Regions from separate parts of the Lacimicrobium alkaliphilum genome, predicted to be linked through region 1. Evidence: predicted binding sites of a transcription regulator. Region 1 holds the regulator's gene; the other holds the start of a gene.
The links. Region 1 encodes sigma-54, which starts transcription at its own class of promoters, with help from an activator protein. Its sites were predicted from a motif close to GTTGGCACGNNNNTNGNNT; they were not measured.

Region 1 (16,082 bases):
TGGCCAGGCTCTCTGCCACATACACTGAGCGATGCTGGCCTCCTGTACAGCCGATGGCAATGGTCACATAACTGCGGTTATTGCGCTCGAGATGCGGCAGCCAGGTGGAGATCAAATTCTGTATCTGCCAGATAAATTTGGTGACGATGGCCTGTGAGCCGAGAAAGGTTTCTACCTGCGGATCTAACCCGGTCAGGTGTTTGAGCTCTGGTTCCCAGTGGGGATTTGGCAGAAAGCGGGCGTCAAATACGTAGTCGGCATCTTTAGGAATACCGTGTTTAAAGCCAAAGGACTCAAATACCAGCACCAGACGCGAGCTTTTCTTGCCCAGAATACGTTCACGCACCAGTTCGGCCAGTTGGTGTACTGACAGTTCACCGGTATCGATATAAAGATCGGCGCGTTCGGCGATAGGGGCCAGTAACACCGCTTCAGACTGGATGGCGTCAGTCAGGGACTTACTGCGCTTGGACAGAGGATGCAGACGGCGGGTTTCGCTGAAGCGCTTGATCAGCACATCGTCGCTGGCATCTAAGTATAAAATCATCAGTTCCCAGGTGGCAGGCAGGTAATCGAGTATCTCTACCAGCTCTTCGGGATCTTTGGGCAGGTTACGTACATCAATGCTCACTGCTACCTGATCGTATTCATCCACCACTGTATGGGTGAGGGTGGGCAGCAGGTTGACCGGAATATTATCCACACAGTAGTAGCCCAGGTCCTCCAGAGAGCGCAGCACGATGGATTTACCGGAGCCGGAGCGGCCACTGATGATAATGAGTTTCACACTATGGCCTCGTACAGTTCCTGATTGGTTTTAGCGTGGCGTAAGCGTTTTACCACGTCCTTGTCATTGAGTTTGGCGGCGATGGTGGCCAGGGTCTGCAAGTGGCCCTGGGCTTGTTCTTCAGGCACTAAAATGGCGAAGAAAATATCCACCGGCTGGTTGTCGATGGCGTCATAGGCCACGGGCCCGTCACTGGTGATCAGCACGGCCATGACTTTGTCCAGCCCGGCCAGGCGGCCATGGGGAATGGCAATGCCATTGCCAATGCCTGTGCTGCCCATTTTTTCGCGGCATAGCAGGCTGGTAAGAATAGGGTCGAGGTCAATGTCGGGCAGATGTTGATCGGCCACATCGCTGATGGTCTCGAAGATGCGTTTCTTGCTGGTGCCCTGAACTGCACAGATGGTGCAGTCAGGGGTCAGGATGTCTTTAATTTCCATGCGGAGTCAGTTTTAGTGTCGCTTGATCTTTTCTTTGTGTTTGATCACCTGTCGGTCAAGCTTGTCGATCAGGCCATCAATAGCGGCGTACATATCAGTGTGTTCGGAAGTGGCAAAGACTTCCGCGCCATGCAGGTGCAGTGTCGCTTCGGCTTTCTGATTGAGCTTTTCGACGTTCAGTATCACATGCACATTATTGATATGATCGAAATGTCGCTCCAACTTTGTAAACTTTGAGTCAACGTAATCTCGAAGAGAGTCGGTAATTTCAACGTGGTGTCCAGTAAGGTTGATTTGCATAATGCCTCTTCCTCTTGTTCGCCTATAACAGGCTTTTGCGTTGGTTGGACGGGGGAATCGACAGGGATTCCCGGTATTTTGCTATTGTTCGCCGGGCAACTTTAATACCTTGCTCGGCCAACAACTGTGCAATTTTGCTGTCGCTCAGGGGTTTGGCGGGTTTTTCTGCCGCCACCAGTTTTTTGATCAGAGCACGAATGGCGGTGGAGGAACATTCGCCGCCGCTTTCTGTGGCCACATGGCTGGAAAAGAAATACTTGAGCTCAAAAATGCCTCTTGGTGTGTGCATATATTTCTGCGTGGTCACTCTGGAGATGGTGGACTCGTGCATATCCACCATTTCAGCAACATCGTTGAGCACCATAGGCTTCATGGCCTCGGGGCCGTATTCGAAAAAGCCCTGTTGCTGCTGCACAATACAGTTTGCCACTTTCAGCAGGGTGTCATTGCGGCTTTCCAGGCTTTTAATAAACCACTTGGCTTCCTGCATATGGGAGCGGATAAACTGGCTGTCGCTGGCGTTCCTGGTATTCTTGCTCATCGCCGCGTATTGCTGATTGATACTCAGTTTAGGCAAGCTGTCGGGATTCAGTTCTACGGTCCAGCGGCCATTTTTCTTGGCTACCGATACATCGGGGATCACATATTCCGGTTCACTGGTAGCGATGGCACTGCCTGGCCTGGGGTTCAGGGTTTGTAATAAACGTAAGGCTTCACGCAGTTCATCCTCTTTAAGCCGGGCTTTGCGCATCAGGGTGCGGTAATCTTTGCTGGCCAGCAGATCACTGTATTCGAGGATCAGTGATTTTGCCTGCTCCAGCCATGGCGTTTCAGGGGGGAACTGACGTAATTGTACCAGCAGGCATTCCTGTACGCTGCGACTGCCGACGCCAACAGGGTCGAACATCTGAATGCGTTTAAGTACACAATCTACTTCATCCAGTTCTACTTCTTCATTGTCCAGGCTTTGCAGGATGTCTTCAGTGGTGACGGTCAGATAACCGACATCGTCAATAGAGTCGATAATGGCCATGGCAATGGCCTGGTCGGTGTCACTGAAATGGGTCAGACGCATTTGCCAGAGCAAATGATCCTGAATGCTGTCCGAGGTTTCCCCCTGATAGATATTGTCATCGGCGGCACTGACCGCAGAAGAACCGGGTGCCGATGAGGCGCTGTAATATTCATCCCAGGTAGTATCCATCGGCAGATCTTCGGGCAACTCCTGCTTTTCCAGGGCTTCGCCGGTTTCGATGCTGTCACTGTCTTTGCTGTTACTGGCTTCGTTGGACTCACCATTCAGGCTGTCGGCATCGCGGCGCTCTTCCGTATTCTGATCGGCAGATTCTTCTGTCTCCAGCAGCGGATTAGACTCCAGCGCCTCCTGGATCTCCTGTTGTAAATCCAGCGTGGACAGTTGCAACAGGCGAATCGCCTGCTGCAACTGAGGCGTCATGGTAAGTTGTTGGCTGAATTTTAACTGTAATGCAGGCTTCATTTACTTCTTATTCTGGTTCCGAGGGCCTTGGTTACGGGTATTCCGGCTTCTGTTCTCATACAAATATCCGCACGGCATTTTCTCTAACTATAGCTTGAATTGGTCACCCAGGTATACATCTCTGACCTGCTTGTTATTCAGTACTTCATCTGCGGTTCCCTGGGCGATTAACTCCCCATGACTAACAATGTAGGCTTTCTCACAAACATCAAGGGTTTCACGTACATTGTGGTCGGTAATCAACACACCGATGCCTCTGTCCCGAAGATGGCGGATTATATTCTTGATGTCACTGACTGATATGGGATCGACACCGGCAAAAGGTTCATCAAGCAGAATAAAGCGGGGGTTGGCAGACAGTGCCCTGGCAATCTCTACCCGCCTGCGCTCACCGCCAGACAAACTCATCCCTGAGCTGGTGCGAATATGATTGATATTGAACTCATCCAGAAGTGCATCGGCTTCCTCTTCCCGTTGCTGCTGATTGATATCCTTACGGGTTTCAAGAATCGCCATCAGATTCTGATAAACCGTCAGCTTACGGAAAATTGAAGCTTCCTGGGGCAGATAGCCGATACCGGCCCTGGCGCGAACATGCATGGGCTCGAGAGTCAGTTCCTGGTCATCAATAAAAATCTGACCTTTGTCCATGGGTACCAGACCCACAATCATATAAAAAGAGGTGGTTTTACCGGCACCATTAGGGCCTAACAGACCCACAATCTGGCCACTGGCCACTTCCAGGCTGACATCCTGCACCACCTGGCGACTTTTATAGGACTTGGCGAGGTGCTGTGCTTTTAATACTGACATCAGTCCTGCTGCTCCTGGCCGGGCTGTTGCTCTTCTTTGGTGTCACTTAAATCCTCGGGCTGAAAGATCGTCATTACCCGACCATCTTCCTCGTCAGTGCCCTGCGCCATCAACTGTTCTTTTTCCATATTGAACTGAATGGATGAACCGCGCACGCTGTGGCTGTTCTGATGCAGTTCTGCATTGCCACTCAATGTCAGGGTACGGCCCTCAACCTGATATTCAATATATTCGGCAGCGGCGCGGATGCGGCTGCCATCTTCCATGGTTTGCTCATAGCTGGCAGGTGTACCCCGGGCAATAAAGGTCTCTTTGCCTTTGCCTTTGCCGGCATCGACTTCCACTTCGTCTGCGTTGATCACCAGGCTACCCTGGGTAATGTTGACGTTTTCACGGAAAAAAGAGATCTTTTTAATGCCGTCAGCCGACTGATACTCAGATTTTACTTTAATCGGCTGATCGAAATCTTCATTCACTGCGGCGACATTGAAACTCAATAGCGCCAGGATCAGAAACTTAAATCGTTTTGCCATAAATTGTCTGCACATGGTCCAGTAATTCAAATTGTTTTGTGGTCAGATCGGCAGAGAAGCCATTGCCGCTGATAGTGTAATTGTCACCTGAGATGGTTACGCTCTGATCTGACATCATGGTCTTAGCGGTCAAATCAATTTCAATAAAACTGGTGGTGACGGTACGAATAAAACCATCTTTGTCCTGACTGGTAATCTGTACATTCGTTTCCAGTTGAATTCGGTTGTCTTCATACAGCGTTCCCTGCTCTGCTGTTACTTCCCAGGGAGCTTCATCCTGAGCGACATAAATTTTGTACTGAGGCTGTTGAAACAGAGTAAAACCAAGCAAATCGTAATGTTCCATGCTGTTGGCATGGATACTGTGGGCGAGCAGGCCTTGCTCATTGTACAGATTGGTCTGCATATTGGACGCCAGATAGTTAGGCTGCAGGAAGGCTTCATCCTGCTGTTCAGCTTCCTGTGGCTCAGACTCCAGCCACCATAGGTTATTCGTGGCGAGGATCAGTAAGAACAGCAAGCCAATGCTGATATAGATGCGCTTCATGTGCTGCTACCGTGGATGTCTTCCAGTTTATGTTGCGCTTGCAGGAGCATATCACAGACCTCTCTGACCGCACCGAAACCACCGGATCTTTGTGTGACATAATTGGCTTGTTTCTTAATATAAGGATGTCCGTGGGGAACACTAATCTTCAGTGCCGCCAGTTCAAACATGCCGAGGTCGGGCATATCGTCACCCATCGCGGCGATATGTTCTTTTCTGTGGGGGGTTTGCTCAAGTATTTCACTCATGGCCTGCATTTTGTTTTCTGCACCCTGGATAATATGCCGGATACCCAGTGCTGACATTCTGCTTTGCACTATCTGTGAATGCCTGCCAGTGATTACTGCCACATCGATACCTTGTTTCAGAATGGCCTTAATGCCGTAACCATCGAGTGTGTGAAAGGCTTTGATTTCTTCGCCCTGATTAGTCATGTAGATGCGGCCGTCGGAAAATATGCCATCAACGTCACAAACCAGCAGCCCTATCCGTGAGAATTGCGTGAATAAAGCGGTGGGCATAGTACCGTATAATGTTTTTGTATGGCTCATCTGTTATCTGATTCTTTTATAATAAACTGACCTGAAACGCGATATATGCCGCCAGCAGCAATCCACCCTGCCAGTTTTCAATTCGTCTTTTACCCCTGATGGCAAAGCTGAAAAAGATCAGCAAGCCTGTCAGTAATAACATCACTGGCACGTCCCGGTGTATCACCTGGGGATCAATTTTGCCCGGTGAGAGCAGGGCAGGCATCGCCAGCACCGCCAGTATATTAAAAATATTGGACCCAAGTATATTGCCAAGGGCCAAATCCTGCTCTTTTTTAAGCACGCTTGCGATACAAGCTGCCAATTCCGGTAAACTGGTGCCAATAGCGATGATGGTCAGGCCAATCACAAGATCGCTGATCCCATAGAAATGGGCAATGGCCAAAGCCGAATCTACCATATAGTGGGCGCTCACCGGCAACAGTATCATACCGATCAACAGCCACAGCAGATAGTTAATTGGTTTGTGACGTGTATTGACCTCTGCAGTAAGTTCCTGAACCAGCGGATCACTGCTTCCTGCGGTTAAAGACAACCCTATCAGCGCGCCAATAGTGGCGACGAATACGGCCAGAAGCAGGCCACCTTCTGTGCGGGAAAGAAAACTGTCGGCCAGTAAAAAAGCAGCAATCACAGACACAGCCAGTACCACAGGCATTTCGCGTTTCAGCGTTACAGAAGCCACCTGCAGGGGTCTGAGCATGGCAGTCATACCCAGCACCAGCCCGATATTGGCAATATTGGAGCCGATAGCATTACCTATGGCCAGGTTATTCTTGCCTGATAAAGACGCACTGATGGCCACAAGAATCTCCGGCGCTGAAGAGCCCATGGCCATGATGGTCATGCCGATCAGCATCGGCCGGATGCCAAAACAGGCCGCCAGCCCAGCAGCCCCGGTGACAAAACGGTCTGCGCTCCAACTCAGTACCAGCAAACCGACAATGAAGATAACACTATGTGTGATTGGCATAGATAAATGGGTCAGCCATTGGATGCCTGTGATTGTCGCAAATACCCGTGGCTTTGCCTATGCCAGAGCCAAGTGGCAATAAAATCAGTGATAAGGTAAAGCAAATTGAAAAAGTAAACGCTATCGTTTACAATTCATCAGGTTCGCTATTGAACGATTCCCGGGTTTGTCACTCTTTACTAAGCCTATCCGTTAATCATGTTGGACTGTCTCATTATTTAGAACACAACTTATTACTTTTTAACTTTTTCACTGCCCCTTGAAAAACAGTACAATACGCCACACAACAGGCTGCCTGAGCGAACAACAGCCAGAAAACCGGATTAGAGAATGGAAGACCTGATAAAGATCGAAAATTTGAGCTTTTCTCGGGGGGATAAACAGATTTATGACAATATTTCTGTCACCATCCCAAAGGGAAAGACCACAGCCATTATGGGACCCAGCGGCATAGGAAAGACCACCTTACTGAAGCTGATTGGCGGGCAACTGCGTCCGGATAGTGGCGATATTCGTTTTAAGGATGAGTCGATTCCGGGTATGACACGCAGCCGGTTGTTTCAGGTTCGCCGCCAGATGAGCATGTTGTTTCAAAGCGGTGCATTGTTCACTGATATGACCGTATTCGATAATGTGGCCTTCGCGTTACGGGAGCATTCTGATCTGTCCGAACGTCTTATCCATATCCTGGTATTAATGAAGCTTCAGGCTGTTGGATTGCGTGGTGCTGCGCAAATGATGCCAAGTGAACTATCAGGGGGCATGGCCAGGCGGGCTGCACTGGCAAGAGCCATTGCACTGGATCCGGAACTGATTATGTATGACGAGCCATTTGCCGGTCAGGATCCGATCTCAATGGGGGTGCTGGTGAAACTCATTAAGGCCCTCAACGATGCGCTTAGTCTCACCAGTGTTGTGGTCACTCACGATGTCAAAGAAGTCATGTCCATAGCGGACTATGTATACATTCTGGCTGATAAAAAAATCATTGGTCAGGGTACCCCTCAAGAGATAAGGCAGCATGAATCAGAGCTGGTGCAGCAGTTTCTCGGAGGTAAAGCCGATGGGCCGGTGCCTTTTCATTACCCGGCCAACAGCCTTGAACAAGATTTACTGGAGGCAAATTAATGGAATGGTTTGCACAACTGGGTAATAAAACACTTGGTCGTCTTGCCGGATTGGGTCGGGCGACTTATTTGTTGTTCAGCGCCGTGGTGGCCAAACCCCAGCCGCTGAAAATGTTCCCTCTTACTATCAAGCAACTGTATGTTGTGGGTGTGCAGTCTTTATTGATCATTCTGGTGTCCGGGGCCTTTATCGGCATGGTACTGGCATTGCAGGCTTACACGGTATTGGTGGATTACGGTGCTGAAGAAAGTCTCGGGCCGATGGTGGCGCTGTCATTGCTGCGTGAACTGGGCCCTGTGGTGACGGCACTGTTATTTGCCGGCCGTGCGGGTTCGGCATTGACGGCAGAAATCGGGCTGATGAAAGCCACAGAGCAGCTAAGCAGTCTTGAAATGATGGCAGTGGATCCGATGCGAAGGGTGATTGCACCGCGGCTTTGGGCTGGCCTGATATCCATGCCATTGCTGGCGCTGATATTCAGCGCAGTGGGGATTCTCGGTGGCCAGGTGGTCGGGGTCGACTGGTTGGGTGTGGATGCGGGCAGTTACTGGTCGGTAATGCAGTCGGCGGTAGACTTCAATCAGGATGTTCTCAATGGTGTGATCAAAAGCATCGTGTTTGCCTTTGTGGTGACCTGGATATCGGTTTTTAAAGGGTATGACTGTATTCCCACTTCAGAAGGAATCAGTCAGGCCACGACTCAAACTGTAGTCTACTCATCGTTGGCAGTATTGGGACTGGATTTTGTACTTACGGCATTAATGTTCGGCAGTTAGTGACAGAGGAATGACAATGAATTCAAGGAAAATTGAAATAATGGTGGGGTTGTTTGTGGCATTGGCTATCGCCGCCCTGCTGTTGTTGGCGCTTAAAGTGGCCAATGCCGGTATCACCGGCGATGGTGAAACCTACGAACTGAAAGCCAAGTTTGACAATATCGGTGGGCTCAAGGTTCGTTCCCCAATTAAGCTGGGCGGAGTAGTAATTGGCCGGGTAGGCCGGATTAGCCTGGATGACGATGATTACACTCCGGTCGTGACATTAGAAATCTCCGCAGAATACAAAGGTTTTCCCGAAACCACGTCAGTTTCTATCCTTACCTCCGGTCTGTTGGGGGAGCAGTATGTGGGATTACAGCCGGGCTTTACTATTGATGGTATAGAACCGCTGGAGCCGGGCGACTATATCGCAGATACCAAGTCGGCGCTGGTACTGGAAGACTTAATTGGACAGTTTCTGTTTAACCGGGATTAAATCTGAGTTAGAGCGCAGGGTTGCAGGCATTTATCTTTAAACGGAGTGATATTATGAGCGTAAAATGGTTAATAAAAGGGGTGATGGTATTGGCCATCAGTCTGACTTTCAGTGTGCAGGCTCAGGAGCCTGAAGACCCGTATCAGTTGCTGTCTGAAGTGGCAACCAAGACCTTTGACCGGATCAAAGCGGAGCGCCCTGAGATTGAAAAGAATCCCGAGATCCTGCGCGATATCATGAAAGAAGAGCTGTTGCCTTATGTGGATTACAAGTTTGCCGCCCTGAAGGTGCTCGGCAGGCACTTTAAATCAGTACCACAGGATAAAATTCCTGAATATATTCAGGAGTTTCGTAATTATCTGGTTACCACTTATGCGCTGGCTATGGCCCAGTATGATGACCAGGTCGTTGAGTTTGAACCTGGCAAGGATTATAGCGACGACAAGATGGTCACAGTGCGGGCGGTAGTCAGGGAGCAGGGCAAGCCGGATATCAATATTTCCTTTAAGGTGCGCAAGAACAGCCGTACTGAAGAATGGCGTGCTTTCGATATGGTTGCTGAGGGCATCAGTATGTTGTCCAGTAAGCAAAGTGAGTTCGAATCGATTATTCGTCAGGAAGGCATAGATGCGGTTATTGCGTTACTCAAGGAAAAAAACCAGCAGCCAATCCGTCTTGAAACTGACAAAAAAGAGGATGACGCGTGAGTGCATTGCGTCTTGAAAGCACCGCCACGGGAGAGTTTTGTCTGTGTGGTGACTTTACCCGGGATAATCTGACTCAGGTTGAGGACAGCCAGGCGCAATTCTGGCAGCAGGACAGATTGAAACTGAACCTGGCCGAGGTTTCCCGGGCCGATATGGCAGGACTGGCCTGGTTGATCGATCTGGTCTCCCAGGCTCGTCATAAATCTGTTAGTCTGCAACTTGAGAATGTTCCTGAAACCCTGTTAAAGCTGGCAAAAATCAGCGACGTTCAGGAGCTTTTACCGTTACAATAAGCGGCCCACCGCAAGCCATAAGTTGTTCTATGCAAACAGATGAAATTGAAACCCTGCTCAGACAAGCCCTTGAGCTGACTGAGCTTTACGTTAAAGGCGAAGGCTCTCACTATCAGGTGATTGCTGTCGGCGAGATTTTTGCCGGCGCCAGCCGCGTCAAAAAACAACAAATGATCTACGCTCCGCTTTCGGCACAGATCGCCGATGGCAGTATCCATGCCCTGACCATTAAAGCCTTTACTCCAGAGCAATGGCGAACTGAACGCAAGTTCATCATGCCGGAGTGATGTTGATGGAAAAATTATTAATTCAGGGCAATGGCCCACTGTTGGGTTCGGTGCAGATCTCCGGGGCCAAAAATGCGGCGTTACCCTTGTTGATGGCCAGTTTGCTGACAGATGAACCCTGTACTTTTACCAATGTGCCGGCCCTGCGCGATGTGAAGACCAGCCTTGACCTGCTGCAGCGCCTGGGTGCCGGGGTGAAATCCACTGGTGATAAGGTGATTATCGATGCCGGTCATATCAGCAATCTGGTGGCGCCCTATGAGCTGGTTAAAACCATGCGCGCGTCCATTCTGGTACTCGGACCATTGCTGGCGAAGCACGGAGAGGCTCAGGTTTCATTGCCTGGCGGCTGTGCCATTGGGGCCCGCCCTGTCAATCTGCACCTTGCCGGACTGGAACGTATGGGGGCTGAAATCGACGTGGATGCCGGTTATATCACGGCCCGGGTTAACGGCCGCCTGCAAGGTGCCAGAATCTTTATGGATATGGTCAGTGTCGGCGCTACCGAAAATCTGATGATGGCAGCGGTACTGGCCGAAGGTGAAACCATACTGGAAAATGCAGCCCGTGAACCGGAGATCGTTGATCTGGCCGATTGCCTGAACAGTATGGGAGCGAAAGTCACCGGTGCCGGAACCGATAATATCCGTATACAGGGAGTCAGCGCACTGAAAGGATGTGCGCATAGTGTACTGCCGGACAGGATTGAGACCGGTACCTTTTTGGTTGCCGCAGCGATGACCGGGGGTAAGGTACGTTGTGAAAAAGCCGCAGCCCATACGCTTGAGGCGGTAATTGCCAAATTGCGCGAGGCCGGTGCTGAAGTTACCACCGGACAGGACTGGATTGAACTGGATATGCAGGGCAGAACCCTGAGCAGTGTGAATATTAAGACCGCTCCTCATCCGGGCTTCCCTACGGATATGCAGGCCCAGTTCGTGGCGCTGAACTCTGTAGCACAGGGTACCGGTGTGGTGACGGAAACTATTTTTGAAAACCGCTTTATGCATGTTCCGGAACTGCAGCGAATGGGTGCCAGAATAGATCTGGAGGCTAACAGTGCCGTTTGCCGGGGCAATTCAGCCCTTACCGGGGCGCAAGTGATGGCGACAGATTTACGTGCTTCTGCCAGCCTTGTGATTGCTGGTCTGGTTGCTGAAGGAGAGACGCTGGTGGATCGTATCTACCACCTGGATCGCGGTTACGAAAAGATTGAAATCAAGCTTGGTGCCCTGGGTGCGAAGATCCGGCGGGTGAACTAGCCGCTAATGCCTCTTATATCAATCTGATTGGAATTAGCCATTACTGGCCAGTTCGGTAATGGTTACTTCGGTTTTCAGAACCTCTTCATCCCGCTGTAATTCGAAGGTGAGTTTGGAGCCTGGCTGCGTTTCGGCCACCAAATCCAGCGTTTTAAAGGCGCTCTCTATGGGTTTGCCGTCAATTTTCATGATCACATCTTGAGTCTTGATGCCGGCCTTTGCTGCGGGTCCATTAGGATCTACTCCGGTCACCAGGATGCCAGGCTGGTCAATATATTCGCTGCCACTGATGCCCAGATAGCCCCTGATAACACGGCCATGGGCGATAATGTCGTCCATCACCCGTTTCGCCAGGGCATAGGGAACCGAAAAGAAAATGCCAGCCACATCCTTGATGCGTCGGTTATGATCCAGAGTCTTAAAGTTGGCGTTATTGATCCCCACCAGGGTACCGTTGCTGTCTACCAGCGCGCCGCCTGAATTGCCTTCATTGAGTACCGCATCCATCTGGATAAAATCCGCATAGTTGGCGCTGCTCACATAGTTACTTAATCCAGCCCGACCGGTGGCACTGACGACGCCCTGAGTGATAGTCTGACCGAGGTTGTACGGATTACCTATAGCCAGTACTACGTCACCCACCCGCGTATTTGGGGTTTCGGTCTGAGGTATGACCGGCAGGTTATCCTGGGTAACTTTAAGCACAGCCAGATCCGTATGTGGATCCTGACCGACCAGTTGTGCATCCATTACCCTGCCGTCCTGGAGGATAACGTTAATGTACTCAGCATCTTTGATCACATGGTAGCAGGTAAGAATATGACCGCTGGCGGTCATAATTACCCCTGAACCAAGGCTGGTGCGTTCTACCGGTTGGCGGCGATATAGCAGCGGGCGGTTGTCATAGCCTGTGCTGTAAATATTCACTACGGCAGGAGCGGCATTCGCAATGGCGTCGCTGAAACTCATCGGCGCGGGTTGCGAGGCGTTACTGTCAAATATTTTCAGTGACAATCCTGAACCGTTACGCAGTTCCGGTACCGTCAGCAGCAGCACCACGGCAATGATCAGTCCCAGCAGGATGGATTTAAATAAGAATGCGCCCCAGTTTTTGTCAGTCACGGTCAATACAGAACTCTTTCAGAAATTGGCCAGAGAATAGCATTGTCATAACGGTTTTGATAGGCAGATTGGAATAAGCGGGCCCTGTTGGCCCGCCTTTTGAGAGGAAAGTTTTAGCGAATGACCAGGTAAAGGGAGCTGCTGCCCCGTTTTACGTTCAGGGCAATAACCCCTTCATTGTCCTCAAGGTAACTGCGCAATTCGCTGACGCTGGTGATACGCTGACGGTTGACCCCAACAATCACATCGCCATCCTGAAGCCCCAGTCTGGCTGCAGGGGAGCGGGGCTGAATTTCTGAGACCTTAACACCGCTGATGCCATCTTTGGTTTCACCGTCAGACAAGGTTGAACCTTCAAGGAAGGGATGAACCTGGCTGGCTGTCACATTTTGTTGAGTGTAATCCCCCAGCACTACGGTGACGTCCCGCGATTTACCGTTGCGGATAAGGGTGAGCTCCACTTCTGTACCGGCACCAAGAGTACCTATTTTGGCCCGAAGTTCTGTGAAACTGCGGATCGATTTGCCATTAATGGCAGTAATGATATCCCCTGGCTCTATACCACCTTGTTGTGCCGCTGAGTCTTTATTCACTTCTCTGACAAAGGCACCCTGATTGATATTCAGATCCATGGCCTTGGCCAGATCTGAATCCAGATCCTGCCCAAGAATTCCCAGCAGGCCGCGGCGAACTTCGCCGAACTCAATCAACTGGCTGGTGAGGCTTTTCATCATGTTCACCGGAATGGCAAAGCCAATGCCGACATTGCCGCCGTTCGGACCGAAGATAGCCGTATTGATACCAATGAGTTCACCACGCAGATTGACCAGCGCGCCTCCTGAGTTACCCCGGTTAATGGCCGCATCGGTCTGAATAAAATCTTCATAACCGCCACCACCCATGATATTAAGATCGCTGCGCCCCAGTGCGCTGATGATCCCCGAGGTGACCGTCTGAGTCAGGCCAAAAGGATTACCGATGGCCACCGCAAAGTCACCGACTCTGAGTTTATCGCTGTCAGCCAGTTTAACGGCTGTTAGGTTGTCAGCCTTCACCTGTAACAGGGCGATATCACTTTGTTCATCTGAGCCTATCTTTTTGGCTTCAAGTTCACGGCCATCGATAAGCATAATCACAATTTCATCGGCTTTATCAACGACATGATTGTTTGTAACCACATAACCATTCTCTGCGTCGATGATGACGCCTGAGCCAAGCCCGCGGAACGGACGTTCCTGCACTTGTTCGTCGGGCATATTGGGACCAAAGAAAAAGCGGAACATCTCAGGTACGCGCTGACGGGAGACCTGGGTACCGGCGACAGATATGCTCACCACGGCAGGTTTAACCTCTTCCAGCATGGGTGCCAGAGAGGGAATTTCATCCTTGTCGGAATTAAAAAAAGGCAATGCCGCATGGGCAGTTGAAAAGGCTGCAAAGACAGCCATTGTGCTTGCAAAGATGACACTGATAAAGGTTTTGTTCATTGTTGCTATTACTCCAAAGCGAATCAAATAAACTGTCTAACAGACTCAATTGAAGGAACTAAAGTTCAATGAAAACAGTGGTGAATTATCCTGTTATTTATGCTCTTCGGCGGCTTTCCCTGTACTAACACTATCGCCGGACTTACCACTGAATAATCCGGAACTGGCACTGGGATAGTCTCTGGGCTGGTAGTCTGGCGCCTGATTCTGTTGTTTGCGCGGTTTACCCTGATTACGCAAATAAGCCGAAGCCTGATCACCAAAATAGCTGAGCTGAGCTGACTCTTTGTCTTCATCATCGGTCTGTGCGAGTAGCGCTTCATAGTGATCCAGCTGTTGTTTTAACTGTTCACTTTGCTGCTCCATGGCCTCGAGTACCTGACGGCATTCATTGACATGTATGTGGCCCTGTTCAGACAACATACTTTTGATTTCTTTCTCGAGGTGCAGGCCCGATGAGCTGCCCGATTGGCGCTGGGTAACAAAGCGGCCGACGAAAAAGCCGACGATGGTACCGCACAGCAATAGTAATATTCCGATAATCCAATCCATAACCACTCCTGAAATCGCATTAATGCATTAATCTATCATACCTGAACTCACGGAAACCTGGTGGCAACTTTGCTGGTTTCAGCCTTATTGCTGGCAAAAAAACACTTGTGAAGCACAGATGTAGTATGATTCCCCATCCGGCAGTTGACGCATAGACGATCAATGCTGAATCCGGGATAATCCGTTTGGTATAATACCCGCTGAGCAAACTATGCGGCCAATTTATTTTTATTCAAGATGTGGACTATGCATGAGATGACGCCATGGCAAAAGTATCAGCAGGATTTGGCCAGCGACGACTTTGTGCACGACAAATCCCAGGAAAACGCAGTAGCGCATTTGCAGACTCTGTATGATGAGTTGCTGCAAATGCAGCCAGACATGAGTCTGAAAAGTCGTCTGAAAGCGTTACTGAAAAAGCAGCCGCAAAAGACGGTAAAAGGATTGTATTTCTGGGGCGGCGTAGGGCGGGGTAAAACCTATCTGGTGGATACCTTCTACGAATGCCTGCCGTTTGAGCGCAAGATGCGTATTCACTTTCACCGTTTTATGCACAGGGTGCATCAGGAACTGAAATCCTTAAGCGGTGAATCCGATCCGCTGAAAATTGTTGCCCGACGTCTGGCCAGAGAGGCGAGAATACTCTGTTTTGATGAGTTCTTTGTATCCGATATCACCGATGCCATGATCCTGGGAACACTGATGCAGGAGATGTTTGGCCAGGGAGTGGTGTTGGTGGCCACCTCCAATATTCCCCCGGATGAGCTGTATAAAAACGGGTTGCAACGGGCCCGTTTTTTACCGGCCATCGAGCTGATTAAACAACATACCCAAGTCGTCAATGTGGACAGTGGTACTGACTATCGTTTGCGCACGCTGGAGCAGGCCGAGATCTACCATTATCCGCTGGATGAGGACGCCAACAGGAATCTGTATCGCTATTTCGCTCAACTGGCACCGGAAGAAGGTTGTGAAAATCAGCCTATTGATATCGAAGGACGTCAGATTCAGAGCCTGCGTGAGGCCGATGGCGTGGTGATGTTTGATTTTAAGGCCTTGTGTGATGGTCCCAGAAGCCAGTCTGACTATATGGAAATTAGCCGTTGTTATCATTCTGTGCTGGTGGCAAATGTAGCGCAGATGGGTCAGCATAATGATGACATAGCCAGGCGTTTTATTGCCATGGTGGATGAATTCTACGAACGTAACGTCAAGCTGATTATCTCGGCGGACGTCGCAATGGATAAACTCTACAGCCAGGGGCGGCTGAACTTTGAGTTTAACCGTTGTTTAAGCCGTCTAAAGGAAATGCAGTCTCACGATTATCTTGCGCTGGAACATTTGCCTTAGATCTATCGCTATATCCGGTACGTATCAACAGGTTAACGCCACTCATTATACATCTGGTGGTTCGCCAGAATTAGTGGCAAAATCATTGAAATTCAATGCTTTTTTATCAGTGTCTTGCTGCAAAACGACTATAGGTAACATGGATGAACAGTACTTTACCTCACAATCAGGGAACGCTCAGAAAGCCAGTCCGGATGG
Region 2 (16,082 bases), 2.2 Mb from region 1:
GCTGCCACAACTTTCCGAAAAGCAACTGGATATGGGTGTGCGTTTACCCTTACTCGACAACCATCAGGTTGACCACAGTCTCTACGGCCAGAACCCCTATACCAGCTATGTAGTCAGTCTGCCTTATCGTGAAGATGATGGCAGCCTGAGTATAAAACCGGCACTCATCAGCAAAAATCAGGATATCAGCACAGGTTATCTGCCCTTTACCCGCGAGAATATTATTCGTCAGGGTTTTAAATTTCTCGGTGAACGTTATGGCTGGGGTCATGACTATAATGCCCGCGACTGTACCGGATTTGTTTCTGAGGTATACAGGACCTTTGGTATATTGATGCCAAGAAATTCGGGCCAGCAAGGCAAAGGCCAGTATGGAATTAATCAGCACTTTGATGCTAATGCCGCTGAACAGGATAAGTTAGCCGCAATTACGAATATGGATGTTGGCGATCTTGCCTATATTCCCGGCCACGTGGTGATGTATTTAGGGAACGACAATGGAAAGCCCTATGTTATCCATGATGTGCATGGCATGTCTTATCTGGATAAAGATGAAAATTACTACAAGGGCATACTCAATGGCGTGTCCGTTACTCCGCTTTTACCCATGCGCTTGTCGGAATCAAGCAGCTATGTGGATAAAATTTACACTATCAAGTCTATTCGCTAAGGGAATCAGATGAAAATCACCGATATAAAATTCGCCATGCTCAGAGTGCCGCTTAATACGCCATTTAAGACGGCCCTGCGCACGGTAGACAGCATAGAAGACGTGGTGGTCATAATCGAAACAGACACCGGCCATATCGGCTATGGAGAGGCGCCGGCGACGGCTGTGATTACCGGTGATACCCATGGCTCCATTATTGAAGCCATTAAAACCATGATTAAACCCAAGCTGATTGGTGAGGAGATTGAAAACCTTAATCGCATCACGCATCTGATCCAGGGTTCGATTGTTAAAAATTACAGTGCCAAGGCAGCCGTAGAAATTGCCGTTTACGATCTCTTTGCACAGCTCTACAAGGCCCCCCTGTATAAAATACTCGGTGGCGGTGAGCCAACCCTCAGTACCGACATTACCATCAGTGTCGACTACATAGACAAAATGGTGCAGGACAGCATAGAGGCAGTCAACAAGGGTTTCGAGACCCTGAAAATCAAAGTCGGTAAAGACATAGGCGTCGATATCGAACGGGTTAAAGCCATTTATGCGGCAGTAGAAGGCAAAGCCCTGTTACGGCTGGATGCCAATCAGGGCTGGACGGCTAAAGAAGCCGTTTATGCCCTGACCCGTCTCGAAGACGCCGGTGTGCGTCTGGAACTGGTTGAACAACCGGTTAAAGGCCATGATCTCGAAGGCATGAAATACATTACCGAGCGGGTACATACCCCAGTGATGGCTGATGAGAGCACCTTCGGCCCTAAAGAAGTTATTGAGCTTATTCGCATGCGGGCCGCCGACATTATCAATATCAAGCTGATGAAAACCGGCGGCATCAGTAACGCCATTCGTATCGCCGATATCGCCGAAACCTATGATATTCAGTGTATGATTGGCTGCATGCTGGAAACCAGCATCAGCGTCAGTGCGGCAGTGCATCTGGCCGTTGCCAAATCCCATGTGATCACCAAAGTGGATCTGGATGGCCCATCCTTATGTGCCTTTGACCCGGTAACAGGCAGCGTTAAATTTAAGGGTTCAGATATCATTATCGAAGATAAGCCAGGGATAGGTATCGAGAGCATCAAAGGGCTGGAGATGCTGGAGTAAGAAATTGGGTAGCCCGTCAAGTAGCGAAGCGGATTGCGGGAGCAAAACCTGGATTCCGCTTCGCTGAATCCAGACTACACAGACTCATGCCGACACCTTGTTAACCAAACTCTTTGTCAGTTATTCCTTCTTTCCGGCCACCGAGCCGGAATCTTTATATCGCGGCCGAGGTGGAAAAGTTTAACTGACACTGCTGACTGAAAGAGATCCTGAGGCGAGCTCAGGATGACGGTACCGTTTCTTCACGCAAATGCGCAGAGACGTAGAGGAATAAATGGAGTTCTCAACCAGAATCCTCTGCGACTTAAGGCCCTGCGAGAGCCCCTGCATTTATTTCACCGGGAAATCAAAGTAGGTATCGGGGTAAGGCTGGGGCACTAAGGAGTAATGCCACCATTCCATTGCATAGTTGCTGAACCCTGCGCTTTCCATTAACTCTTTCAATAGTTGCCGGTTAGCCGCCTGCTCAGCACTGATAGTCGGATTCGCCGTATTTGACAACGGATCAAACATATCGAAAGGCGAGGCCATATCCAGCTCCTGCCAGTTGCCTTCACTATCCTGTCTGGCCAGAGTCAGATCCACCGTGGCACCACGGCTGTGACCGGAGCGCTCGGCAATGTACTCCCCTACCAGTTTATCTTTAGGTAAATTAGGATAGTAATCGGCTTTGGTATGGATGTCGGATAAGTCCTGCGCCCAACGCATAAAATGAGCCACAGAACGCTGAGGCCGGTAGCAATCAAATATTTTCAGCTTCAGCCCCTGCTCGGAGGCTTTTGTCGCGACCTCCTGTAGTGCCTTAGCGGCCTGTTGCTGCAGAATACACTTTGGCTCAAGGTAGCCCTCTACCGGCTCACCGACAAAGTTGTTGTCGGTATAGTAGCGAATATCGTAGATGGCATCAGGCAGCGCCTGGTTCATTTCCACAAAATCTTCAGGCATGGGCCCGGCAGCCAAAGGCATTACTGCGATCAGGGCCAAGCCGGTAACATACTTTTTCATCATACACCTATCCAGAACATGCCCACCAGAATATAGGCCACCAAAGTCAGGCCGCCACTGAACAGGGCATAAGGTAACTGAGTTTTAACATGCTCGAGTAAGTCACAACCGGAGGCCAGACTACTCACCGCAGTGGTATCGGAAATGGGTGAACAGTGGTCGCCAAATACGCCACCGCCAAGAATCGCCGCCATCACCAGCGACGGGGGTAAACCGAGATTGAGCACCATTGGCATACCAATCGGAATCAGGATGGCAAAGGTGCCCCAGGAGGTACCTGTGGTAAAAGAAATCAGGGCACCGGCCAGAAACAACAAAGCCGGAATAATAAACAGTGGCAATGATTCGGCGACAATGCCGGAAATAAAGTCTCCGGTTCCTAACACCCGCAAGCTACCGCCAAGTGCCAGTGAAAATAACAGTATTGCCACCAGCGGCAGCAGTTCACTCATGCCCTCAAAGCCGACTTTGACCAGCTCTTTATGCTCAAAGCGCTTTGAACCTATCATCATCACGTAAGCTAACATGCAGGCCAGTGTGGTGGCATAGAGTACTGATTTGGAGCCATCACCATCGGTCAGATTGCCATTACCAGTCCAGTACATAAAACCGAGCATACCGACAACCATTGTCATCAATGGCAATACCATATAGCGGGCTTTGGACGCCTTATAGTCAATTTCGGTATGATTGGCAGATTTGCTCAATACCCGCTCAGACTCTTTCATCGGCCCGAATACCTTACCGGTAATAATAGTGAACAGCACGATGGCCAGAGTGATCAGCGCATAGAAATTCAGCGCAATGGTGCCGACCAGAATCGACACCGCGCTTTGTTCAGTCGGATAGGTTCCCAACAGGCCCAGCACATAGGCGCCCCAGCCATTGAGCAAAATCAGGATACAAATAGGTGCGCTGGTACTGTCAATCACATAGGCCAGACGGGCGCGACTCATTTTAAACTTGTCATACAGACCACGGGACAAAATGCCTGCTGTCAGTACGCTCAGATTAGACTCGATGAAGACCACCACGCCGGTGAAAAAAGACAGCAGTCCCACCTGGCGCTGATTTTTGGCGACACCTTTGTTGATCATTTTTTCTACCAGCGCCGTCACCCCGCCAGAGTGCCTCATATAGGCCAGCAATGCCCCTACCATCAGTGAAAATACCAGCAGACGACTGTTACCTGGCGAGCTCAGCACCGAAATAATGCGCTCTACCGTCTGAAACGGACTTTGTAACACGGAGGAGGCAAACCCGGTCTGCCCCTGCAACATCAGTAATAATTCAGAGCTGAACAGGGCCACGAGTAACGCGAGGATGACTTCTTTGCGCCAGAAGACAACGATAATGGCCAGAGCGGGGGGAAGGAGCGTTAACCAATCAGACAAAGGACACCTTTATTGTTATTAATCATTGGCGGAGCCCCTTCAGCAAGAGTTCCCCATGACAAAGATTTTATATTCCATTAATTTAACATTTTTTCAATAGAATATTCGAGTCAATCTCTGTCACTAAGGTAAAAAAACGCTCTGAATCCACGACTCAGCTTGCCGGCTTGATATCCTCGAGACGATATTTATCGATCAGTGAATACAATGTCGGCCTGGTGATCCCCAATAACTCAGCAGTGCGGGACATATTCTGCCCGGCCAGATACCACGCCTGACGTATGGCCTTACTCTCGGCTTCTTCACGTACCTCACGCAGATTCAGGGTTTGCATGCCTGACTCTTCACCATCGGAGAACAACCCCAAATCATCGGTCTGGATCACATTACCCTCGGCCATGATCACGGCTGATTTAAGTTTGTTTTGCAGTTCTCGGATATTACCCGGCCAGCGATGTTTGAGCATGGCGTCCACGGCGGCTTCACTGAACCCCTTAACCTTGGAGTTATACTCTTCCTTGTAGTCATTGAGAAAGGTTCTGGCGAGCAGAATAACGTCGCTGCCACGCTCCCTGAGCGGCGGTATATTAATGGTGATTTCACTGACGCGGTAGAATAAGTCTTCCCGGAAACTTTGTTCCTGCACCATAGCAGAGAGATCTCTGTGCGTGGCGCAGATCACCCGCACGTCCACGGCAATTTCATTGCGCCCGCCAACCCGCTCTATCACCCTTTCCTGCAGGAATCGCAGCATTTTTGCCTGCAAACCTATTGGCATGTCGCCAATCTCATCCAAGAACAGGGTACCGCCCTGAGCCGTTTCGATTTTACCCGGTGTGGTTTTGTTTGCCCCGGTAAAGGCGCCTTTCTCGTAACCAAAGAGTTCACTTTCGAGCAGATTTTCCGGAATAGAGGCACAGTTGATAGCGATAAACGGCTTGTTGCGACGCCCACTGTGGTCGTGGATAGAGCGTGCAAATACTTCTTTACCTGTGCCACTCTCTCCGAGTAACAGTGCGCTGATATCAGTCTGGGCTATTTTCTCGGCGCGGCGGCTGGCCTGCTGAATACTGTCACTATTGCCAATGATTTTGCCCATAGCAGGTTGTGACTGGGCAAGCTGACGGTTTTCCAGTTCAAGGTTGTACAGATTCAGCGCCCGACTGACCAGAATCTTGATGGTATCCGAGTCAATGGGTTTCTGATAAAAGTCATAAGCCCCAAGTTCTACGGCTTTCAGAGCGTTATCTTTATCGTTGTTGCCGGTTACCACTATTACTTTGGTCTGTGGCGCAATGCTGAGAATTTCTGCCAGCGCCTGCAACCCTTCTGACGCATTGGCCGGATCCGGCGGTAATCCCAGATCCAGGGTCACCACTTTTGGCTCAAAACGTCTGAGTTGGGCTATGGCGGACTGGCGATCATCAGCAAAAATCACTTCGTAGCCACTGAAGCTCCACTTCAGTTGCTTCTGAATTCCAATGTCATCGTCAACAACCAGTATTTTTTCCATAAATGCATATTCCTGTTGTTATTCTTGAGCGGGCCTGTTGTTATTTTTCATAGAGGTTGTGCCCCTGATTAGATTATCATGTCGCCATATTGATGCGAGTATAATTGATCGCGCAAAGGCGCTGAGGAATAAAAACTCCACCTAAGCGATGGGTAAAAACAAACTAAAAGTGGCCCCCTGCCCTTCGGTACTACTTACCTCGAGACGCCCACCGATCTTCTCGATATAATTTTTGGCATCATAAGCGCCGATACCCATCCCGGCATTCCCTTTTGTCGTATCAAAGGGCTTAAACAAACGATTGGCAATAAAATCCGCACTCATGCCACAGCCGTTGTCTTCAATCTCAATCAGTGCAAAACCCGGTTCCTGAGCCATCCCCACTCTCACCGTTACCATACCGTCATCTGCAGTGGCTTGCTGGGCATTACTGATCAGGTGATACAGTACATTGCAGAGCTTTTCCTCATCCACGGGTAAACTGATATCGGCCAGTTTCTGCACCACCGGTGCAGGCTGATACTGATGGCACCGCTGCTGTATAACTTTATCCGTAAGCTGCAGCAAGTCAGTGGTTTTTGTAGTGCTGGGCTGCGATTCCTTCTTCTCTGTCAGTTGCCTTAACATTCTGTCCATACGGGTTTTGGTATGCTGCAGTGTTTCAAAGGTATCCTCAATAAACTCCGGATTATCTTTATGTTGCTCAGCATTACATAAAATCAGATCGATCTGAGCCAACACATTTTTAAGGTCATGCAATACAAAAGCTGACATACGGTTAAACGCCGCAAACTGGGCATTCTCCGCTAGCTCCTGAGCCGCCTCATAATGAAACAGATAATTGGCCACCTGAGCGGTTACCGCACTCAGATAATCTCTCAGCTCCCAGTCAAGACGGATCCTGTCAGTCTGGCTGGTGTGCATCAGTGCCATACCCCAGAGCTGTTCATCCTGATAAATGGGAACAACCAGCTGAAAACGGCACTGATTCAATATGGCATGATTAATCTTTAAACCCTCATAGAGAAAGGGTTTATAACGCAGTTCCTCAATATCCACCAGCCAGTGCTTTTGCCTTAAAAACATCTGGAGCTGTTGCAGTACTTCTTTTTCAACCTCTGTTAAGGGTTGCGAGCCAGTGGCGCTGATGACGTCCAGTTGCTGTCCCTTACATTTCAAAAGCAAGCCCCGGTCATAATTTATCGCCTGCAAAAAACAACGCAGGCCTTTCTCGAACACCTTTGGCAGACTTTTCTCACTGGCATTCAGCGTCTTGGAGAGTTTCAGCCACTCTTCTCTGTAATCGTACTGATTAGCAAAAAAGTGTTTGGTAATAAATACCTTAACTCTGGCTCGAAAACTGTTCGATAACAGCAGTACAGCTAACAAAGTTAAAGACAAGAACAGCAATACCAGTTGTACCGGACCGCTCCAGTCACCACCAAAGTAACGTATCGCATAACCGGCCACGGCCATAACAAACAGATAACCACCTGCTGCCAGCAACAAAGTACTGTGCAACACGACATCTCTGGAGATAAAGATCTCTATGCCCCAATGTTTGATCCGCCGGATCCCCACCACCAGAGCCGGCAATAACAGCGCATAAATGTATCCCCTGGCACTCCAGTACAACGGATCCATCTGGTTTACCATTGTCGCGTCGGCAAACATCACAAAATCATAGAGACTGGTGGCGCCAAGGTAGATCACCAATGGCTTATAATGCCATCGCTGTTCCCCTGACTGACGATAAAGGGTTTCGAGCAGAATCAGTACCACCAGAGCAATGACAGTATGTAACAGGAACAACCACTTCAGTTCAATCGCCAACAGCCAGGGTAATGCGATGGCCACTGCAGGCAGTACGATGACCATCATGGTCACAGGCTGCAGCATTAACTCCCTTAAGCGAACCAGATCCTGCTTTAATACCGAGCAGGTAAATAACAGCCAGAGTAAGCCTCTGAGTCCTTCAGCCTGCATCATCCAGTGAGGCTTCAGCAGCTCTACCGCAAACCCGAGATTGGCCAGCGCCCACAACATATTGACCACTACCGCCAACAGCAGTAGTCGCTTGGCCAGGCCCGGCTTTTTAACGGTAAAAAGCAGTAGCAGTAGCAGCAGATTTCCTGCTAAGGTCAGCGCATATCCGGCAGCAAACATCAGTGTCATCCCTCAGTTCTGGTCATACCGTAAAATCACAGGCATAATATCGCAATGAATTAGTCGGAAAATTTTACATTAACCGTAAATGTTGATTTTCACAATGACAGAAACCCTTTATTTTCATAAGGATAGATGTTTGGTTCGTTTTTTGCATCCTAAGGGATGTTTAATAAATTCCGCTCATCGGTAAATATATTGGAAGTACATTATGGCAGAACAACAGAAGCAATCGCAGAACGTTAATCCGCAGCATGCGGGAAGCAGTCGCCGTAACTTTATAAAGGGAGTAGCGGTCAGTTCCGCACTGATTACCACTATTACCAGCAAGCCTGTATGGGCCAGCCAGTGCTCTATTTCCGGTAATCTGTCAGGTAACGCGTCTCATCACGACGAAAATGAAGTGTGCACTTTCTCTGCATACAGCCCGGGCGGCTGGATGAATGGCAGGGCATCAGGAAATGCAGGTTCTAACCCCAGCCTCTGGCCTTACACCGGTGTAAGCCCTTCAACTCCTTTTTCCACTTTGTTCCCGACTGATCCCGCACAACATACTATGGGTAAAAATTGGGCGCCATTTCAGGGTACAGTAGGTCAGGCTTTAGGCGGCGGAAGCCATGGATGGGAGCGTCAATGTGCTTGTGCCTGGCTGAATGCTGCCCTGTGGCAAACGGCTATGGCTGAATGTGAAGCTAATCCAAACTGCCAGATCGTCGATGATCTCGCTCAGGGTTTCTACTTCCCTCTGACAACCTATGATGTTCAGCAAATATACGCCAATGGCAAAGACGAGGTCATGATGGCCGATTGGGAATCTGCTCAGAACATTGACTAAGTGTTGCTGAAACTTTCAAAACATTGTGACTACCGGCCCCTTCCTGAAGGGGCCGCAGTTTTTAATAAGCTGACAAATGCAACTCAACTGATAAATGAGCCTTACGCCACTGCTATCGCAAAACTAGCACAGGCCAGAGTGTCAGATAGCTCTGTCAAAAAGTCTGACATCTATGCCTTTATTGAACCACAACAGGCAGACGAATTTATTGAACAGGCTGTGGATCTGGGTATTATAGAACTATCGACTGCAACCCCTGCACAATAAGCATTAGCGGATTAAGAGTATCAACTTGTATAATCACCGTCTTGCCATAGGTCCTTTCTCCTTTTCCCTGTCTACTAATCTCAGTTCCGTGAGCCGGCAAATACAGCAACTTTATGCACATCATCTGAGTTATCCCTGCCCCTCATATACAGACTTCGATGTACAGGTAAAGACGCCTCTCAGTCACCGCCGTTGGTTTCGCCCCCAGGTTGAATTCTTTATGGATGAAATCAATCCTTTTAAGCCATTGCCCAGGGATCAGGCCTACCCCATGCTGGAATGGGGGATGAACTGGTGTATTGCCAACCATGCGCACCATTTATTTATAGTGCATGCCGGCGTCATAGAGAAAAATGGCAAGGTTATCATGATGCCTGCCACTCAGGGCTCAGGAAAAAGCACGCTGACTGCAGCGATGATGCTCTCCGGCTGGCGTTTATTTTCGGATGAACTGGCTCTGCTCTCTCTGCAGAGCGAGGAAGTGTTACCTCTGGCACGACCTATCAATATTAAGAATGACGCTATTGATATTTTAAAACATCATTTCAGCCAGGCTGAGTTTGGTGATATCGCCCATGACACGCTCAAAGGCACGGTAGCACTGATGAAACCAAGCCAGGAGAGTGTTACCAGCATGCACCAGAGTTCACCTTTGCACTGCATTGTGTTTCCGAAATATAAAGCCGGCAGTAATGCCAGTCTGTCGCCGCTATCAGCACCCGAGGGCTTTCAGAGACTGATCGACAATAGCTTTAATTATAATGTACTCGGGGTGGAAGGCTTTCATAAAATTGCAGACATTTTACAGCAAACTCCCTGCTTTGAATTTGAGTACAGCCGCTTCGAAGATGCCTCAGAAACTCTTGAAAATCTGGTGCAGAATTCATGAGCCTGTTACTTGAGACTCTGAAAGATATCAGTATCGTCGAGAAATTTAACGATAATGACTGGCAGACAATTCTCAGTCAGGCGCGCATGGCCAACCTGTCAGGCCGACTGGCCTGCATGCTGCTAGACAGTCAATATCAGGGAACAATACCCGGTTTTGCCAGGTGGCCACTGGTTTCCGAGCAGAAAGTTGCACAGCGACAAATCCAACAGGCAAAGTGTGAACTTCACTCACTCAGCAGGTTACTTAATCAGCGTTGCCAAAGGTGGGTGCTGCTTAAAGGCGCCGCGTATATCGCTCATGACCTGGACGTTGCCAAAGGTCGGCGCTTTTCTGACATCGACATTCTGGTTGATAAACCCAGTCTTAAACGGGTTGAATTCAGTCTGCTTGGTGACGGCTGGCAACGCACCCTTGTAGATGATTATGACGATCGCTATTACCGACAGTGGATGCATGAAATCCCGCCGCTGAAACATAGTGAAACCCGAACTGTACTGGATGTGCATCATAATATTCTGCCACTGACCAACAGGGACTGCCCTCAGCCAGAGCGCTTTAAAACACAAAAGGTTGAGCTTGAAAATGTCGGAGATTTACTGACTCTTACCCCCGAAGATCTGGTAATCCATAGTGCCTGCCACCTGTTTACCGAAAGTGAATTCCATAACGGACTGAGGGATCTTTCAGACCTGGATATTCTGCTCCGGCATTTCGGCAGTATGGAAAGTGATTTTGTTGACAGATTGAAAAGCAGAGCTGATGTGCTGGGACTGAAAGGTTATCTTGAGCTGGCCTTTTACTACTGCAATACGCTTTTTGATACTCCAATAAGGCGGACCTTAAAACGCCCCGGGTTGATACTGGATTTTAGCTTCCGGTATATATTTACACCCAACCACAAAAGCTCCAGAACCTGGAAGCGCCATATCGCCGCCACGATCCTTTACTGGCGGGGTCACATGCTGCGTATGCCGCTCAAACTTTTAATTCCTCATTTACTCAGAAAGTCATTATCCAGGTTGTATCAACAGAAAACGGCTTAATCGTTGAGCTCCTGCAACAACCTCTGCAGATACTCTACCGGTATCGCATAGGAAATACCGCTGGGGGCTGAAAGGGCCGATTCCTTACTTTGCGTCACAAAGACCTTATTGATAATGGCAACAATTTCCCCGGTTTTAACATCATAAACCGGACTACCACTGTTACCCGGATAAGCCGTAGCATCTAACTGATAAACCACAAAGGGTTCTTTCATTCGCTTGATCATCTCAATGCTGAGCTGTTGTGCATTGGCACTTGGTGTTACCACTGGCGTACTGGCTGCAATATACCCCCTGTGAGTGGCAGGGTAAAGTCCAAGTACCGCACCTATCGGAAAGCCTGTAAAAGCCACTTCTCTGCCATCCGGCAAGCGTTTAGTTTCAGCCAGCTTAAAAGGAGCCACCTTTTTATTTATCTTCAGCACAGCCAGATCGTGAGCCGGGTCTGTAATCACAATTTCAGCTTCCAGCACATCCGGACGCTCGCCCTGGCCAACGAATACCACGCGCTTTTGCATCGATTCTGCATCCAGTGCGCGCTCCACCACATGGAAATTGGTGACGATATGCTTACCATCCCCAACCGCAAAGCCGGTACCTTGTAAGGTGTTTTTAGGAGCCCCTAGCGGATCATGCACACCAATCCCGACCACCGATCCTTTTACCTTCGATACCACTGACTCAAAACTTTGTGCCTGAAGGTGTAAACTAATAACACTGAGTACTACCAGAGAAATGATTTTAAACATGGCAAATTTCCTTTTCTGACAAATAGTAATGGGTTCAGGGTTGTTTGCTATCCGGGAAAAGTATCTCCTCTGTTAAGCTCAACAACAAGAAAAAGTGTCTGACCTGAATGACAACGACCCACAGTACGCAATTCCTAGTATCGATACCGTAATGAATACTGTAAACCGATGTCTGATTCTTTAACACCTGCTTTATCATAAAAATATTTTTTCCTTTACTTTCAATGACATAATTATTGGCAAGGTAATTGCTTTATCTAGTGGGACGGGTGTAGTGAAGTAAGCCCAAGGCTAATAATTGACAAGATTTCGAGGATTGAAACAATGAATAAATTACTTTTAAACAGTTTGGCTGGCGCGGCAATGGTCGCATCATCCGTCGCCAGTGCATCAATGGTTACATTATGGGATTATGATGTTGTCACTGAGTGGGTAACAGCTGGTCCTGATGCCCCAACCTTCTCTGCCGGCGGTGGTAGCCAGACAGTGTCCACTTCAGAAATAAGCTGGGGTGGCGTAGCGGCGTCAGAAAGAAGCGGATTAACTATTGATCCTACAGTGGCTTCCGGCAGTGTCACCACCAACGGACTAGGTGCACAAACAGCGGAAATCACTCACACAAATAACTCTATTAGCTCTTCTTTTGCCACACTGGAGTCAGCCACTCTTTTCAGTAGCCTGACTCTGTTTGCAGCAGAACCGAACCCTCCTTATGATGGTTCAAGCGAAACCGCTTCATTCAGTTCAAACTTCTCAATCGACTTTATTGAGACTCCAAATGTTGCAGGCGATTGTATAGATGGGTCGGCTACTGTTTGTGATGATATTTTTGTACTGCAAGCTGCAGATTTAATCAGTATGTTCAGCTTTAACGGTTATATGTATACCGTGCAAATCGTAGCTCCAGGTCTTGGCTTGTTAGGCGCTGATGCCTGCGCTGCTGCTGGTGTTGCGGCAGGTTGCTTTGGCCTTACCACTCAGGAAGGTGGTGATAACAACGTACAGTTTGCTTTCAATATCACCGCTCAGGAAATTCCAGAGCCAGCCTCTATCGCAGTGCTGAGTATGGGTCTGCTGATGTTAGGTGCAAGACGCTTTCGCAAGTAAGCTACTCTAGAAAGTTAACAGAAAGTGCGACCAATGGGTCGCACTTTTTATTTGTGCCACTAACGCGTCCCGCCCCCCTCTCATTATGATTGAACTTCTTCGCAATACAGTGCACTTTTTGATTCAGCCTCTGAATCTCTTCTTCACTCTGTTGTTTATTGCACTGCTGTTAAAGCTTCTGTTTAAAGCCAATAAAACCGCATGGTTTGTGCTGACACTGGCCTCTGTATTCTTGCTTTGGTGTAGCCTGCCAATGACTAGCAATATGATGCTGAAACCCATAGAACGCCGATACCCTGTTATTCAGGCCGACGCGCCGGTCTTACAGCAGGCTGATGCTATTCTGGTATTGGGCTGCAGACATTATGAAGATACTCCACGGCCTTTTGCAGACAGATGGCACAGGTGCTCACTACTGCGAAACCTGCAGGCAAGCCAAATGTACCGATACCAGCAGAAACCTGTCTATGTTTCCGGAGGCATACTCAAATATCGTGAACAATCTGAAGCCGAGGCCAACAAGGCATTTTTTCTTGCCTTGGGCATATCGCCTGAGCATATTGTCAGTGTTCCTTCAGGAACCAACACGAAAGAAGAGGCTCAGGCCCTGGCGTCACACCTGCGGGGAAAAACTGTTGCTTTGGTCACCTCAGCGAGTCATCAGTTAAGAGCCAAATACTATCTGAATCAGCAAGGTATTAATGTCATTCCAGTGCCTGTTGAGCATCTGAGCAGCCAATCTATTGACTGGGGCTGGCCAAATACGACAAGTCTTGAGCGCAGCCACAGAGCCTTTTACGAATGGGCAGGGCTCGCCTATCAATATCTGAACCGAGCACTTTAATTACTCCTGTGCTGCTTTTAGCTCCAACGCCAGAAATCAGAAATACTGCCCAGGCGCCTTGTACTTACCCGAACTTGAACCATAATTAACTGATAAATAAGATTTTTTATCTGAATTATAATGACCGACAATACCGACAACCTTCCACAGGAAATCATCCCGATTTTTTCAGGCGGAGGCACCAGGCTGCCCGCTCATATTGGCATTCTGGCAGCACTTAAAGATCTGGGAATTGGTTTTAAGCATCTGGTAGGTGTGTCCGGAGGCTCTATTGTTACGGCGCTTTACAGCACTGGTATGTCATTATCGGAGATTCATCAGTTGGCACTGGAAACCAACTTCCGGCAGTTCAGAGGGTTTTCCTTGATCCGTCTGCTAAGGGACGGAGGCCTGAGCTCGGGAGATAAATTTGAGCACTGGATGGACAGGAAGCTGAGTGGAAAAACCTTCGAACAACTGGAGATTGACTTACACATAGTGGCAACAGACGTCAATGGTGGTGGCCCGGTGATTTTCAACCGGGTAACCTCACCAACCATGCGGGTGTCTCAGGCTGTAAGGTTCTCCATGTCGATTCCGCTGCTTTTCAGCTTTAAATCCTATAAGGAACATTTACTGGTGGACGGGGCAATCTTGTCAGAGGATGCGCTTTTTCGTGACTGGGCTGGAGATGGCACGCCTTCTGTTTGCTTCCGGCTAAAAAGTAACAATGAATATAAGCCACTCGTAAAGCGCTCCTGGGTTCCACTGACTCAGTACATTCTGTTGCTTATACGTACCTTTATGACTGCGCTATCAAGAGAGTATGTCAATGCCAGCTATTGGCACAGTACGGTAGTGATCAATACCGGCGCCCTCTCTGCAGTTGATTTTGATATGACTGCAGCGCAGAAAGATACCCTTTACGCATTAGGTTATGACACAGCCAAAGCCATTCTGCCAACCAAGATATCCCCTCTATTGAAAAGCCAAAGGTAACAACCCCGGCTTCTGTGCCGATTAACAGCAGCAATGATAAAGCCGCTTAAAATCAGATATTTGAAGTATGACTTAAGGTAATTTTTCTCCGAAACTAAGAACTCTAACAGCTCTTTTATGAGTCAATCGCGGTCTAGTTGCGACTAATTTACCGAATTTCAACAAATACCCTTGACGCACAGACAGGCTGGCATAAGATTTGAAGACCACTGGGAAAAGATAAGTATTAATGCCACCTATTAATCTAAGGAAAGCGACCAAGATGCCCTTTATCGGGCCTGTAGCAAGGGTTGCATTAAAATTCTTTGCCAATCGGGAAGCGGGAAATATTTCTGCGCATTTTGCCAGGTATCTTCGCCCCCGATATGCAGGCTCTGAGGCGTTGCAGGCAACGTCTTTCAGGATGCGTCATCAGGTTTACTGCGAAGAACTGAAGTTTGAGCCACAGAGAGCCTCGGGTCTGGAAACTGATGATTTTGACCCTCACTCCTATCACTGTGTTATTGAACATAAGCCTTCCGGGAAATTTGCCGGTACTGTTCGCATTGTTTATTCAAAATCCGCAGATGAACTGTTGCCGATTGAAAAATATTGTTCTGAAGCGATAAGTTGTGATGAAAATGCTCCCTGGGACTTCCCTCGCACGGAGATCTGCGAGATATCAAGACTTGCAGTGCCAGAACAGTTCAGACGACGTCAGATGGATAAATTCAAGGGTGCTGCGACTGGTGTGATTAACGAAGAAAGTTATTCGGAAGCCGAGCTGCGCTGCTTCCCTTTTATAGCTGTAGGACTTTATATGGCTGCAGCCTCAATTGCTTTGGAACAAGGTATAAATCACTGCTTTGTGATGATGGAGCCCAGATTAGCAAGAAGTTTGCGCCTGGTCGGAATTCCATTCAAGCAGATAGGTCCTGTCGTGGATTATCATGGTGAAAGAGCACCTTATTATATTAACCGGCAGGTGCTACTTGATAGTCTTCCTCCTGGTTTTAAGAAGCTGTTACATTATGTTCAGCATGAAATCTCATCACAATTGCAGGATGCTCCAATTGATACCTCGGCCGAGAAAACAAATACCCGCTACAGTATCGAAAAGAAAGTCCCCTCATTTAACCTTGCTTATTAAAAAAAGCTTCTTATGACTGAATTTTTTACGCAATTGAAACAGCTGCTGTCTGTGGCAGATGCACGCATATTGGATAAACAACAGGCCACACTAACATACGGCAAAACTACTTTTTCAACACCTATTGCACTGGACGCTGCAGTAAAAGTGGAAACTGCCCGAGAAGTCTGTGAACTGACGGCACTGGCTAATAAATTGGGGTTTCATTTATATCCGGTCAGCTCCGCGAAAAATTGGGGCTATGGCTCAGTTTCTGATTTGGAGACAGAAAAGCCCAAGATCATTATGGATCTTAGCCTTATGAACAAGATTTACCCGGTGAGTAAAGAGCTGGGTTTGATCACCCTGGAGCCTGGTGTAACGCAGCAACAGCTTTGCGATTATCT

Region 2: the regulator sigma-54 is predicted to act here: its motif matches at 11,874-11,892, upstream of AT746_RS13260 (THxN family PEP-CTERM protein).

The regions. Positions count from the first base shown of each region.
Region 1 is NZ_CP013650.1:681,230-697,311, forward strand. Features, by position in the region: gene rapZ (RNase adapter RapZ) at 1-787, opposite strand, end outside; gene ptsN (PTS IIA-like nitrogen regulatory protein PtsN) at 784-1,227, opposite strand; gene hpf (ribosome hibernation promoting factor) at 1,240-1,527, opposite strand; gene AT746_RS03245 (RNA polymerase factor sigma-54) at 1,550-3,025, opposite strand; gene lptB (LPS export ABC transporter ATP-binding protein) at 3,113-3,838, opposite strand; gene lptA (lipopolysaccharide transport periplasmic protein LptA) at 3,838-4,371, opposite strand; gene lptC (LPS export ABC transporter periplasmic protein LptC) at 4,355-4,918, opposite strand; gene kdsC (3-deoxy-manno-octulosonate-8-phosphatase KdsC) at 4,915-5,469, opposite strand; gene AT746_RS03270 (calcium/sodium antiporter) at 5,486-6,442, opposite strand; gene mlaF (phospholipid ABC transporter ATP-binding protein MlaF) at 6,773-7,570, shown strand; gene mlaE (lipid asymmetry maintenance ABC transporter permease subunit MlaE) at 7,570-8,346, shown strand; gene mlaD (outer membrane lipid asymmetry maintenance protein MlaD) at 8,363-8,824, shown strand; gene mlaC (phospholipid-binding protein MlaC) at 8,878-9,531, shown strand; gene AT746_RS03295 (STAS domain-containing protein) at 9,528-9,824, shown strand; gene AT746_RS03300 (BolA family protein) at 9,854-10,111, shown strand; gene murA (UDP-N-acetylglucosamine 1-carboxyvinyltransferase) at 10,117-11,373, shown strand; gene AT746_RS03310 (trypsin-like peptidase domain-containing protein) at 11,407-12,495, opposite strand; gene AT746_RS03315 (DegQ family serine endoprotease) at 12,609-13,982, opposite strand; gene AT746_RS03320 (ZapG family protein) at 14,076-14,534, opposite strand; gene zapE (cell division protein ZapE) at 14,790-15,884, shown strand; gene AT746_RS03330 (EAL domain-containing protein) at 16,028-16,082, shown strand, end outside.
Region 2 is NZ_CP013650.1:2,909,393-2,925,474, forward strand. Features, by position in the region: gene AT746_RS13205 (NlpC/P60 family protein) at 1-670, shown strand, start outside; gene AT746_RS13210 (dipeptide epimerase) at 680-1,774, shown strand; gene AT746_RS13215 (M15 family metallopeptidase) at 2,105-2,782, opposite strand; gene AT746_RS13220 (Na+/H+ antiporter NhaC family protein) at 2,779-4,173, opposite strand; gene prsR (PEP-CTERM-box response regulator transcription factor) at 4,328-5,686, opposite strand; gene prsK (XrtA/PEP-CTERM system histidine kinase PrsK) at 5,828-7,852, opposite strand; gene AT746_RS13235 (twin-arginine translocation signal domain-containing protein) at 8,064-8,687, shown strand; gene AT746_RS20180 (hypothetical protein) at 8,826-8,954, shown strand; gene AT746_RS13245 (HprK-related kinase A) at 8,980-9,843, shown strand; gene AT746_RS13250 (nucleotidyltransferase family protein) at 9,840-10,889, shown strand; gene AT746_RS13255 (S1 family peptidase) at 10,886-11,638, opposite strand; gene AT746_RS13260 (THxN family PEP-CTERM protein) at 11,963-12,745, shown strand; gene AT746_RS13265 (YdcF family protein) at 12,831-13,589, shown strand; gene AT746_RS13270 (patatin-like phospholipase family protein) at 13,710-14,567, shown strand; gene AT746_RS13275 (PEP-CTERM/exosortase system-associated acyltransferase) at 14,830-15,696, shown strand; gene AT746_RS13280 (FAD-binding oxidoreductase) at 15,709-16,082, shown strand, end outside.